DNA from 3 places in the Succiniclasticum sp. genome. Region 2 is predicted to be linked to each of the others. Evidence: riboswitches for the same ligand, from Rfam matches in the RefSeq annotation. Region 2 holds a riboswitch; each other region holds the start of a gene.
The links. Region 2 has a riboswitch for S-adenosylmethionine ahead of metK (methionine adenosyltransferase). Riboswitches for the same ligand answer to the same signal wherever they lie in the genome.
Positions count from the first base shown of each region.

Region 1: another riboswitch for S-adenosylmethionine. It lies ahead of ACZOWY_RS01245 (N-formylglutamate amidohydrolase); the one in region 2 lies ahead of metK (methionine adenosyltransferase).
Region 3: another riboswitch for S-adenosylmethionine. It lies ahead of ACZOWY_RS08315 (methionine ABC transporter ATP-binding protein); the one in region 2 lies ahead of metK (methionine adenosyltransferase).

Region 1 covers NZ_DBMCWA010000002.1:8,087-11,362, forward strand. Annotated here, with positions in the region: gene ACZOWY_RS01235 (hypothetical protein) at 1-30, opposite strand, end outside; gene ACZOWY_RS01240 (hypothetical protein) at 811-1,563, shown strand; SAM riboswitch class I at 1,657-1,746, shown strand; gene ACZOWY_RS01245 (N-formylglutamate amidohydrolase) at 1,823-2,452, shown strand; gene ACZOWY_RS01250 (hypothetical protein) at 2,466-2,669, shown strand; gene ACZOWY_RS01255 (ADP-ribosylglycohydrolase family protein) at 2,806-3,276, shown strand, end outside.
Region 2 covers NZ_DBMCWA010000002.1:185,546-188,821, forward strand. Annotated here, with positions in the region: gene metK (methionine adenosyltransferase) at 71-1,249, opposite strand; SAM riboswitch class I at 1,385-1,485, opposite strand; gene coaBC (bifunctional phosphopantothenoylcysteine decarboxylase/phosphopantothenate--cysteine ligase CoaBC) at 1,557-2,762, opposite strand; gene rpoZ (DNA-directed RNA polymerase subunit omega) at 2,775-2,972, opposite strand; gene gmk (guanylate kinase) at 3,002-3,276, opposite strand, start outside.
Region 3 covers NZ_DBMCWA010000013.1:15,744-19,019, forward strand. Annotated here, with positions in the region: gene ACZOWY_RS08300 (2-oxoacid:acceptor oxidoreductase subunit alpha) at 1-529, opposite strand, end outside; gene ACZOWY_RS08305 (4Fe-4S dicluster domain-containing protein) at 536-724, opposite strand; gene ACZOWY_RS08310 (TetR/AcrR family transcriptional regulator) at 969-1,622, shown strand; SAM riboswitch class I at 1,756-1,854, shown strand; gene ACZOWY_RS08315 (methionine ABC transporter ATP-binding protein) at 2,007-3,068, shown strand; gene ACZOWY_RS08320 (methionine ABC transporter permease) at 3,058-3,276, shown strand, end outside.

The DNA of each region.
Region 1 (3,276 bases), 180 kb from region 2:
TTCAAGGTTGTTTTGGGTCCGGCGGAACATTTTCTGGAATTCTTTAGACGGGGAGATGTCGGAATCCCGGAGGATGTTGTAGAGGATTTCCGCGGTGATGGGGTTGTACCGGCAGCGGAGGGTGATGCGGCCTACCAGTTCGGGGATGTACCCGAATTCGATGAGGTCTTCCGTTGCCGGGATAAGGTCTGAGGGCGGTTGTGGTTTTTATACAGTGAGCCTTTGCCCCTGCCCGTCGATACGGCTGCCGGGCTTTTTGGGGGACAAAAAACTCCGGATCAGGCTGCGCCGGCAAACTCCAAACTTACATCTCTGACAGGAATGGTCGAATTAAAACTATCGGTTGCGTATCCACCCGGACCGTTGCCGGGTGCAGAAACATAATTTGAAGCGTTCGGTGTAACCTGATCCGAAGTCTTCCAGTTGGCTTTTTGGGTTCGAACACATTGGTATTGTACCACAATGCCACGAACCCGTCAAGCACTTATTTTATTTTTACGCAAAAATATTCAATTGCCGAATTATCATTCTCTTAATACCGCACTTTATTACGCGATTTTATATAAAGGCGATAAATTTAGATAGTTTCTCTTAACGGACGGCTGCCACTAAAGAGGGGGAATATTTTTTAAATATGAATTGGTTATGTGATATAATTTAAATAGCCGTTATAGAAAGACTGAATTTATTAAGAGAAGTTAAATTATGGAACGCTGGTTAAGAAAAGAATTGCTGGACCGGCAAAGAGACGATGACATAATTAGAAACACTGATTAAACAAATCTTTGAGATTCACAGGAGGTGTATGGAATGAAAAAACTTACCGGTATCCTCGTCGTGTTATTTCTGATGATCTGCAGCATGGCAGCGGCTGCCCAGCCGGAATTCCGGTCTGACGTAAGCGCTTCCAAATGGCTGCGGGTGAAAGACAGCGTCATTGATGTGACGGATAAGGACGGGCTTATACTGAAGGTCCAGTGGCCTGTCTTTTCTTCCAAAGACGATTCCCATGGGCACCTGATCGCATCGCTCAAAAAAGAGAGTGACCAGCTCCGCTCCTTCTTCGATAAGGACATGCGGGAATCGAAAGAGCTCGCCGCCAAAGGGCACCGGGACATCCGCAACAGCCGCTGGCTCGTTTTCGTGAAGCTGCAACGCGATGACGCAAGGGTGCTGAGTCTTCTGGAACAGTCGTTCCACCTGGATCTTGCCGGAGAACGATGGGGCTATGAAGGCCTGAACTATGATGCAAAAACAGGAAAAAAATTAAGCAGCCTGGACGTGTTCAAACTCTCGAAGGAAGAACTGGCCGATACGCTGTTGGCAAGGCTGACAAAGAAATACGGCAGAAGAGTCCTGGGTGACAGGCCGAAAAGAATGATTCTGAGCAAGATCAATGAAGATGCGGACATGGAATTCCTGCCCTGGGTCATGACCACGGAGGGCGTGACGGTTCATTTCCGGAGCGGGGACTTCCATGACGGTTCCAGACCGCTGCCGGTCGATATCTCCTTCCGTGATGAACCGGAACTTTTCAATAAAAAATACATGCTGACGTATTGAGACGGAGAGAAAATTCCACCCAATTTGTAGTATAATATACATGCAGTGAGAACTGCCAAAACTTTAATATGAAATCCGGAAACGGATACCAATTGACCATAGAGAGTGCGCGAGAGACAAGCTCGGTGACCGCACAGCAACCTGGCCGGAAGGGCTAAGGTGCTAAAGCTTGTATGATGGGAAGTTGAAATAACAGCCCATCATGCCGATGGGCTTTTTCTTTTGCCTCTTTATGATCGCAGACAGGAGGCGAAAGAAAATGAAATCTATCAAACTTGTTTCGGCAGCGTTACAAAAATGTAAAACCTGCTTGCCCGCGTTTGGAAAAACAGCGGAACAGCCGCGGGTCATCGTCCACATTCCCCACAGCAGTACGAACATCCCAAAAATCTTTCAACAGGAGTTTTTGCCGGAAAAAGAAAAACTGCACAGTGAACTGCTGTGCATGACCGACTGGTACACGGATGAACTGTTTGGCTGCCCGGGCTGCCTTGCTATCGTTCATCAATTCAGCCGGCTGGTGTGCGACCCGGAACGGTTCCTCGATCCGGAAGAGGAAATGATGTGGCAGCAAGGCATGGGCATGTATTACACGCGTATGTCAGACGGCAGCTTGCTAAAACGCAGTCCGCTTTCTTCATCGGCAGGGTTACGGGCTTACGGCAAAGCGCTGAAAATCTATCAGCAGCACCACAGCAAGTTGGCAGATGCTGTGCAGCGCCAGCTCACACTTTTTAACAAGGCGCTGCTTATTGACGGACATTCCTTTTCGGCATCGGCGCTGCCGTATGAGAAAAACGAAAGCCTGAGACGAAAACGTCCGGAGATATGCCTGGGATCAGATCCTGTTTTTACCCCGGACGATCTGCTGGATATAATTTTTTACTAAAGCCGGATTCGATGTGGCCGTGAACACGCCCTTTGCCGGAACCATGGTACCGGAACCTTTCTATTCCTTACAGGACAAGCGGGTGCAGAGCCTGATGGTTGAAGTGAACCGCAGCCTGTACATGGATGAAAATAATGGAAAGAAGAGAGAAACCTTTGAAGAAGTTAAATACTGTCTGCAGGAATTTTTGAAAGTTGCGGAAGGCAGATTGAAGTGAAAACCTAAATGATAAAGTTATTGCAGCAAAAATTCATGCAAGACAGTTGTTTCAGTTGTCGCCCGGCAAGCGACCATTTTTTGTGAAATTGATATATAATATATAATATAAGTAAAAGAAATGGAGGTATACTACTATGTTAGGCGCCATTATCGGTGATATTGCAGGCTCCCGGTTTGAATGGGACAATATAAAATCAAAACAATTCGAATTGTTCAACGAAGACTGTCATCCCACAGACGACAGTATCATGACACTGGCAATCGCCAGGGCAATTTTGGCCAGCAATGGTGATTTAGCAAAACTGGAGCAGGAAACCGTAACATGTATGCAGAAACTTGGCCGACGCTACCCGCTAGCCGGATACGGCGGAAATTTTTACGACTGGCTTTTTGAAAAGAATCCGAAACCGTATCACAGTTTTGGCAACGGCGCAGCCATGCGGGTCAGTCCCTGCGGGTATGCGGCCAAAACGATGGAAGAAGCAATTTCCATGTCACGGGCCGTTACCAAAGTCACCCATAACCATAGGGAAGGGATGAAAGCAGCTGAAGCTGTGACAGTGGCGATCTTTATGGCAAGGAGCGGCAAAAGTTTGGCAGCGATC
Region 2 (3,276 bases):
ATTAAGATTCATTTCATCCTATATAGAGGATACGTCTAATAGATACGTCAAAACCAAAAACAGTCTGTCTTTAGATTCCCGCCTGTTCCCGTAATGCGGCGGCCTTGTCCGTATGTTCCCAGGGAACGTCAATATCCGTACGGCCCATGTGCCCGTATGCCGCCGTCTGTTTATAAATCGGACGGCGCAGATCCATGCTGCGGATGATGCCGGTGGGGCTCAGGGAGAAGTTTTTCCGTACCAGCTCCGCGATCCTGTCGTCCGCGATCACACCGGTACCAAATGTATCGACTAAAATGGAGACAGGCTGGGCCACGCCGATCGCATATGCCAGCTGGATCTCACAGCGTTTTGCCAGTCCTGCTGCCACAATATTTTTGGCTACATAACGGGCCGCATAGGCTGCAGAACGGTCTACCTTGGAAGGATCCTTACCGCTGAAGGCGCCGCCTCCGTGGCGGGCCATGCCGCCATACGTATCCACGATGATCTTGCGTCCGGTCAGGCCGCTGTCGCCCTGGGGCCCGCCGATTACAAAACGGCCGGTCGGATTAATGAAATATTTGGTGTTCTCGTCCAGCAGTTCCGCAGGCACAACTTCTTTGATAACTTTCTCGATCATGTCCTTGCGGATCTGCTCCTGGGTCGCATCGGGATCGTGCTGTGTGGAAATTACAATGGTATCCACCCGTACCGGTTTTTCATCTTCATACTCTACCGTAACCTGGGTTTTCCCGTCAGGACGGAGATAGGTCAGGGTTTTATTTTTGCGGACTTCGGTCAGACGGCGGGCCAGCTTATGGGCCAGTGAGATCGGAAGCGGCATCAGTTCCGGTGTTTCATCGCAGGCGTACCCGAACATCATGCCCTGGTCGCCGGCGCCGGTTTCATCTTCCGCAGCGGAGCCTTCTTTGGCTTCCAGTGATTTGTTCACACCCATGGCAATATCACCGGACTGTTCGTCAATGGAAATCAGGACGCCGCAGGTGGATCCGTCAAAACCGTATTTCGCCCGGTCATACCCGATGCCCAGCACGGTATCCCTGGCAATTTTGGGAATGTCTACAAAACAGGTAGTGGAAATTTCCCCTACAATATGGATCTGGCCGGTAGCTACTACCGTTTCACAGGCAACCCGCCCTTCCGGGTCTTTTTCTAAAATCGCATCCAGGATCGCGTCAGAGATCTGATCGGCAATCTTATCCGGATGTCCTTCCGTAACAGATTCAGAGGTAAATAATTTGCGCATGTTCGCTTCTCCTTTCAGGCTGTACCCCGGACTACTGGCCTGCCCGGGTATAAATCAACATTCTTTTCATCATTTTTTCTGTTAACAAAAAAAGATGCCCTCGCACACGTGAGAGCATCTGAATCTGCAGAACAGTTCTCATCTTGCGATTTCTCGTAAGGATTTAGCACCGTTTGACAAAGCAATGGTTGCTGCGGCTTCACTGGGCCAGTTCCCTCCGCCGCTCGTGATGAGCTTTATTCAATTATCGGTATTATTATAACAGAAAAATCCTGTAATGCAACCGGTTCACACGAATTTCACACCGTCAGCGGTTCCGTTTTTCCATAACCCGGTCTAACAGGATGGACGCCACTTCATCCTTGGAAAGGATCTGCAGCGCTTCCACCGTTCCATCCGGATATAAAAACTTGACAATGTTGGTGTCCGTATTAAAGCCGGCGCCTTTCAGGGATACATCATTGGCGACGATCATATCCAGATTCTTCTTTTTTACTTTATTGGCCGCATTTTCCAGCAGGTTTTGTGTTTCTGCCGCAAAGCCTACCAGGAACTGCTGTTTCTTCATACCGCCAAGGGTCTTTAAAATATCCGGATTCTGGTCCATCACAATGGTCATCCCGTCTTCCGGATGGATCTTCTTGATTTTCTGGTCCGCTACCGAGCGGGGTTTGAAATCGGCAACCGCCGCCGCTTTGATAACGATATCCGTATCCGGATACACGGCGAGACAGGCATCCAGCATCTGCTTCGTGGTTTCCACGCGCACCACCTTTGCATAGGGCGGCGGCGTCAAGGCGGAAGGCCCGGTGATCAGGGTCACGTCCGCGCCCCGCAGCAACGCCTGCCTGGCAATGGAATATCCCATCTTCCCGCTGCTCCGGTTTCCCACAAAGCGCACCGGGTCAATGGGCTCCCGCGTACCTGCTGCGGTGACCATCACCTTAAGGCCGCGCATATCTCCTTCACGCTGTGCAAGAAAACGTTCCAGATAGGCAATGATCTCCGGCACTTCCGGGAGCCTTCCCGCGCCAGTTGTGCCGCAGGCCAGTTCCCCGCTGCCCGGTTCCATGACCGCTATACCGCGGCCTGCCAGGGTCTTCAGGTTTTCCTGTGTCGCCACGTTTTCATACATACCTGTGTTCATAGCGGGACATACGATTTTCGGACACGGGGCTGCAAGGATCACCGTACTCAGCAGGTCATCCGCCAGCCCGCAGGCCATTTTGGCAAGAATGTTTGCCGTCGCCGGCGCTACCAGCAGCAAATCTCCCCAGTTGGCCAGCGCAATATGCTCTACATTAAATTCATCCCGGCCGTCCCACATGGAAACAGCGCATTTATGTCCGCTGATTTCGGCAAAAAGAAGAGGGGAAACAAATTTTGCCGCATGCTCTGTCATCACGACACGGACCTCTGCCCCCTGTTTACGCAGTTTGCTGACAAGATCGACCGCTTTATAGATAGCGATACCGCCGGTTACCCCAAGTACAATCTTTTTTCCTTTAAGCATATTATTTCTCCGTTATTTTTTGCGGGTGTAGGTTATTTTTCTCTCACCGACTTCTTTCAGCGCGATGCTGACTTCCTTTTCCCCGACTTCTTTTTCTCCCTGGGACTTCCCCGGCTTTGTCAGCTCACGTGCCCGTTTGGCTGCCAGAATCGCCAGGGTGTATTTACTGTCTACCATTTCCGCCAACTTATCGATAGAAGGATCTACCATGCTCATTGTTATCTGCCTCCTGTAAATAATTACTCCGCTTTACCCGGATTGATGATCTCGTCCACAATAAAATATGTCCGGCCGGCACGGTACCGTTCTGCTTCCAGCAGGGTCAGTACACGGGCAGCCGCTTTTTCCGCCACATCGTTTACGATAATATAATCATACTTGCTGGCATATTTCAGTTCGCTGCCTGCTTCTTTCAGCCGTTTCTCTATAACAGCCGGTTCGTCTTTGCCCCGCTTATAGATCCGCGCCCGCAGCTCCTCCAGCGACGGGGGCGTAACAAACACAAACACCCCGT
Region 3 (3,276 bases), on a different contig from region 2:
GCATATGGCCGATGACTTCGTCCATTAAAATGATAACCGGAACGCGGTACTTTTCTGCCAGGTTTACGGCGCGGATGGTGAGCCAGAAACATTCCGGGACGCTGGATGGGGATACTACGATGACCCAGTGGTCGCCGTGGGTGCCCCAACGTGTCATCATCACTTCGCCCTGGGCGGGACTAGTGGGCTGGCCGGTGGCCGGGCCTACCCGCTGTACATCTACAAGTACTACAGGAATTTCTGCCGTGCAGGCCAGACCCAACATTTCCTGTTTCAAAGAAAAGCCGGGGCCGCTGGTGGCGGTCATGGCCTTTTTCCCACCCATGGAAGCGCCAATGGCAGCGCCTAATCCGGCAATTTCATCTTCCGTCTGCATAAATTTGCCGCCTACCTGCGGTAAGCGGGCCGATAACTGTTCGGCAATTTCCGTAGAAGGAGTGATGGGATAGCCGCCGTAAAATTTCACGCCAGCCGCGATGGCGCCTTCTACTACTGCCTGATTACCTTGCAACAGTAATACTCTGGACATAGCATCTCACTCCTTTTCTACAAAAATCGCGTAATCCGGGCAACGCATCTCGCACTGTCCGCAGGAAATACAGTCTTTTTCCTTGTCTTTAATAATGGCGCATTTACCTACCTCAGTAACTTCCAACACCTTTTTGGGGCAGAAGTTTACGCATATGCCGCAGCCTTTACAACGTTTGCTGACCAGTTTAAGCATGGAACACCCTCCTCTGAAGTTAACCCCTCTTATATAACTAATATAGTAATATATGTTACATTTTTTTATCGCAAATCCATTATACCTTATTATTTACCTTATTTAAAGAGTAAGGTTAATTATTTTTTGCACTTTAAAGTAAAAACCATTATAATAAACAAAATAACAAACAACAATTATTCCGGAGATTAACACGAAATGAGCAAGAAAGAAAAAGAAATTGAAACCAAAAAGCGTTTAATGATTGCAACAGAAGAAGTTTTTTTCCCGCAGGGGCTACGCTCAGGCGACGCTGGATGAAATCATTACGCTTGCGGATACCGGCAAAGGTACCCTGTATAAATATTTTGGCAATAAGGATAATCTGTTTTACACGCTGGTGTCTCAGAAGCATGATGAACTGATGGCAAAGATGCGTGCTGTGTCAGAGGACACACGGAAGGATGTCAGGGAACGGCTGACAGGTGTATTAGCCGTGTGGATGGATTTCCTGCGGAAAAATACGGTTTTGTGGCAGGTGCTTTGTTTTGAGATGACCTGCACGAACCGGGGCTTTGCAGGAGTGGAAGATGAAAAGGGAAACATTCGTCTGGTAACCCACTGGGGTGCATTGCCTTCGGCGGAAGAGCAGGAACAAATCCTGCGGTATCACCGGTTACTTGCAGAAGAGATGAAACCATTCACCAAAGTATATGAGGAAGGCATCCGGCAGAACTTTTTTAAGGAAGAAGCAAAGCACGAAGATATTGCAAGGCAGATGTTTCTTGCTATGGCGATGATCGTATTTTTTCATTCAACGGGAGAAACGGAAAATATTTCCTCACAGGATTTTGCAGAGGGCTTCATTAAGACACGGCTTTACGGATTGGCTGCACAAAAGGAGAAGATAGCTCAGTAAACCGTACTTTTTTAATAAATTCTGATACCTTACAATTCATTTTATGTTTTTATCTACAATAAAAACAATTTTTTATTGACAGTCCTTACAAATCCATGTAATATTATTACGTCATATTTTTAAATTGAATATTCATTCATCAAGAGTAGCTGAGGGACATGGCCCGGTGAAGCTACGGCAACCATCCTTAGGGAACGGTGCCAAATCCAGCGGGAGACCCGGAAGATGAAACGCTGCGGAGTTAAGCTCTTCACCCGTCTGGCGAAGAGCTTTTTAATTTTGTTAAGGAGACACTGATTATAGTGTAGAGTCCATGTTATCAGGAGTGAGAATTTACTATGACTGAATTTTTCCTGAATGGATGGTGCGAAGTGAGGAACACTGATGATAAGATTAGTAGATGTAGAAAAAACGTACTATAGTAAGGCCGGTGATATTGCGGCCCTGAAGAAAACAAATATTGAAGTGAAAGAGGGAGAAATTTTCGGTATTATCGGGCTTTCCGGTGCAGGCAAATCCACGCTGATACGTTGTATCAACATGTTGGAGGTGCCTACCGGCGGGCAGGTTTTTGTGGATGGGCAGGAGCTGACGGCCATGGATGAGGCCCAGCTTAGGAAGGCCCGTCAGAATATCGGAATGATCTTCCAGCATTTTAATCTGCTGGCCTCCCGCACGGTTTTTGATAATATTGCATTCCCATTGGAAATTCAGGGGATGCCGAAAGATAAAATAGATAAACGGGTAGGCGAACTGTTGGATCTGGTGCAGCTTACAGACCGGGCAGGCTATTACCCCAGCCAGCTTTCCGGCGGACAGAAGCAGCGGGTAGGAATTGCCCGTGCCCTGGCTTCTAATCCCAAAGTGTTGCTGTCGGATGAAGCAACTTCCGCGCTGGATCCCCAGACTACAAAATCGATCCTGCAGCTGTTACGTGATATTAACAAACGCCTGAATCTGACTATTGTCATGATTACCCACCAGATGGAAGTGGTAAAAGAAATCTGTGACAGGGTAGCTGTTATCGAAAATGGTGTTATCATTGAAGAAGGCTCCATGTATAAAGTGTTTACGGAACCGCAGCAGGAGACGACCAAGGAGTTTGTGAAGACTGTTAATGATATAAAAATTCCACCTATAGTCGATACCGTTTCCATGAAGCAGGAGTATTTTCCGGGATCCCGCCTGCTGGTAAATCTGACCTTCCTTGACAGCGGGGATGATAAAGAAGAAAAGACCGGAGCAGATCAGCCGCTGGTTTCTGCCCTGATTAAAAAATTCGGCGTGGATGTCAATATTATTTCCGGCAAGGTAGATTATCTGAAGGATATTCCATATGGTACACTGTTGGTGGAAATCATGGGAGATGAAAAGAGTATTACGGACTCCGTTCAGTATGCGAAGAATGCAGGCGTAAAGGTGGAGGTGATCGGTTATGTCGGCTAATATGATTGATTTGCTTTTGAAGTCGTTAGGTGAAACCTGTTACATGGTACTGATTGCTATTGTGCTGGCGACACTGATTGGCCTGCCTCTGGGCGTGATTCTGACAGTTACCCGGAAAGACCACATTATGCCTAATGCCCTTGTCCATAACGTATTGGGCGCAATCGTTAACGCGACACGTTCCACACCTTTTATTATTCTGATGGTT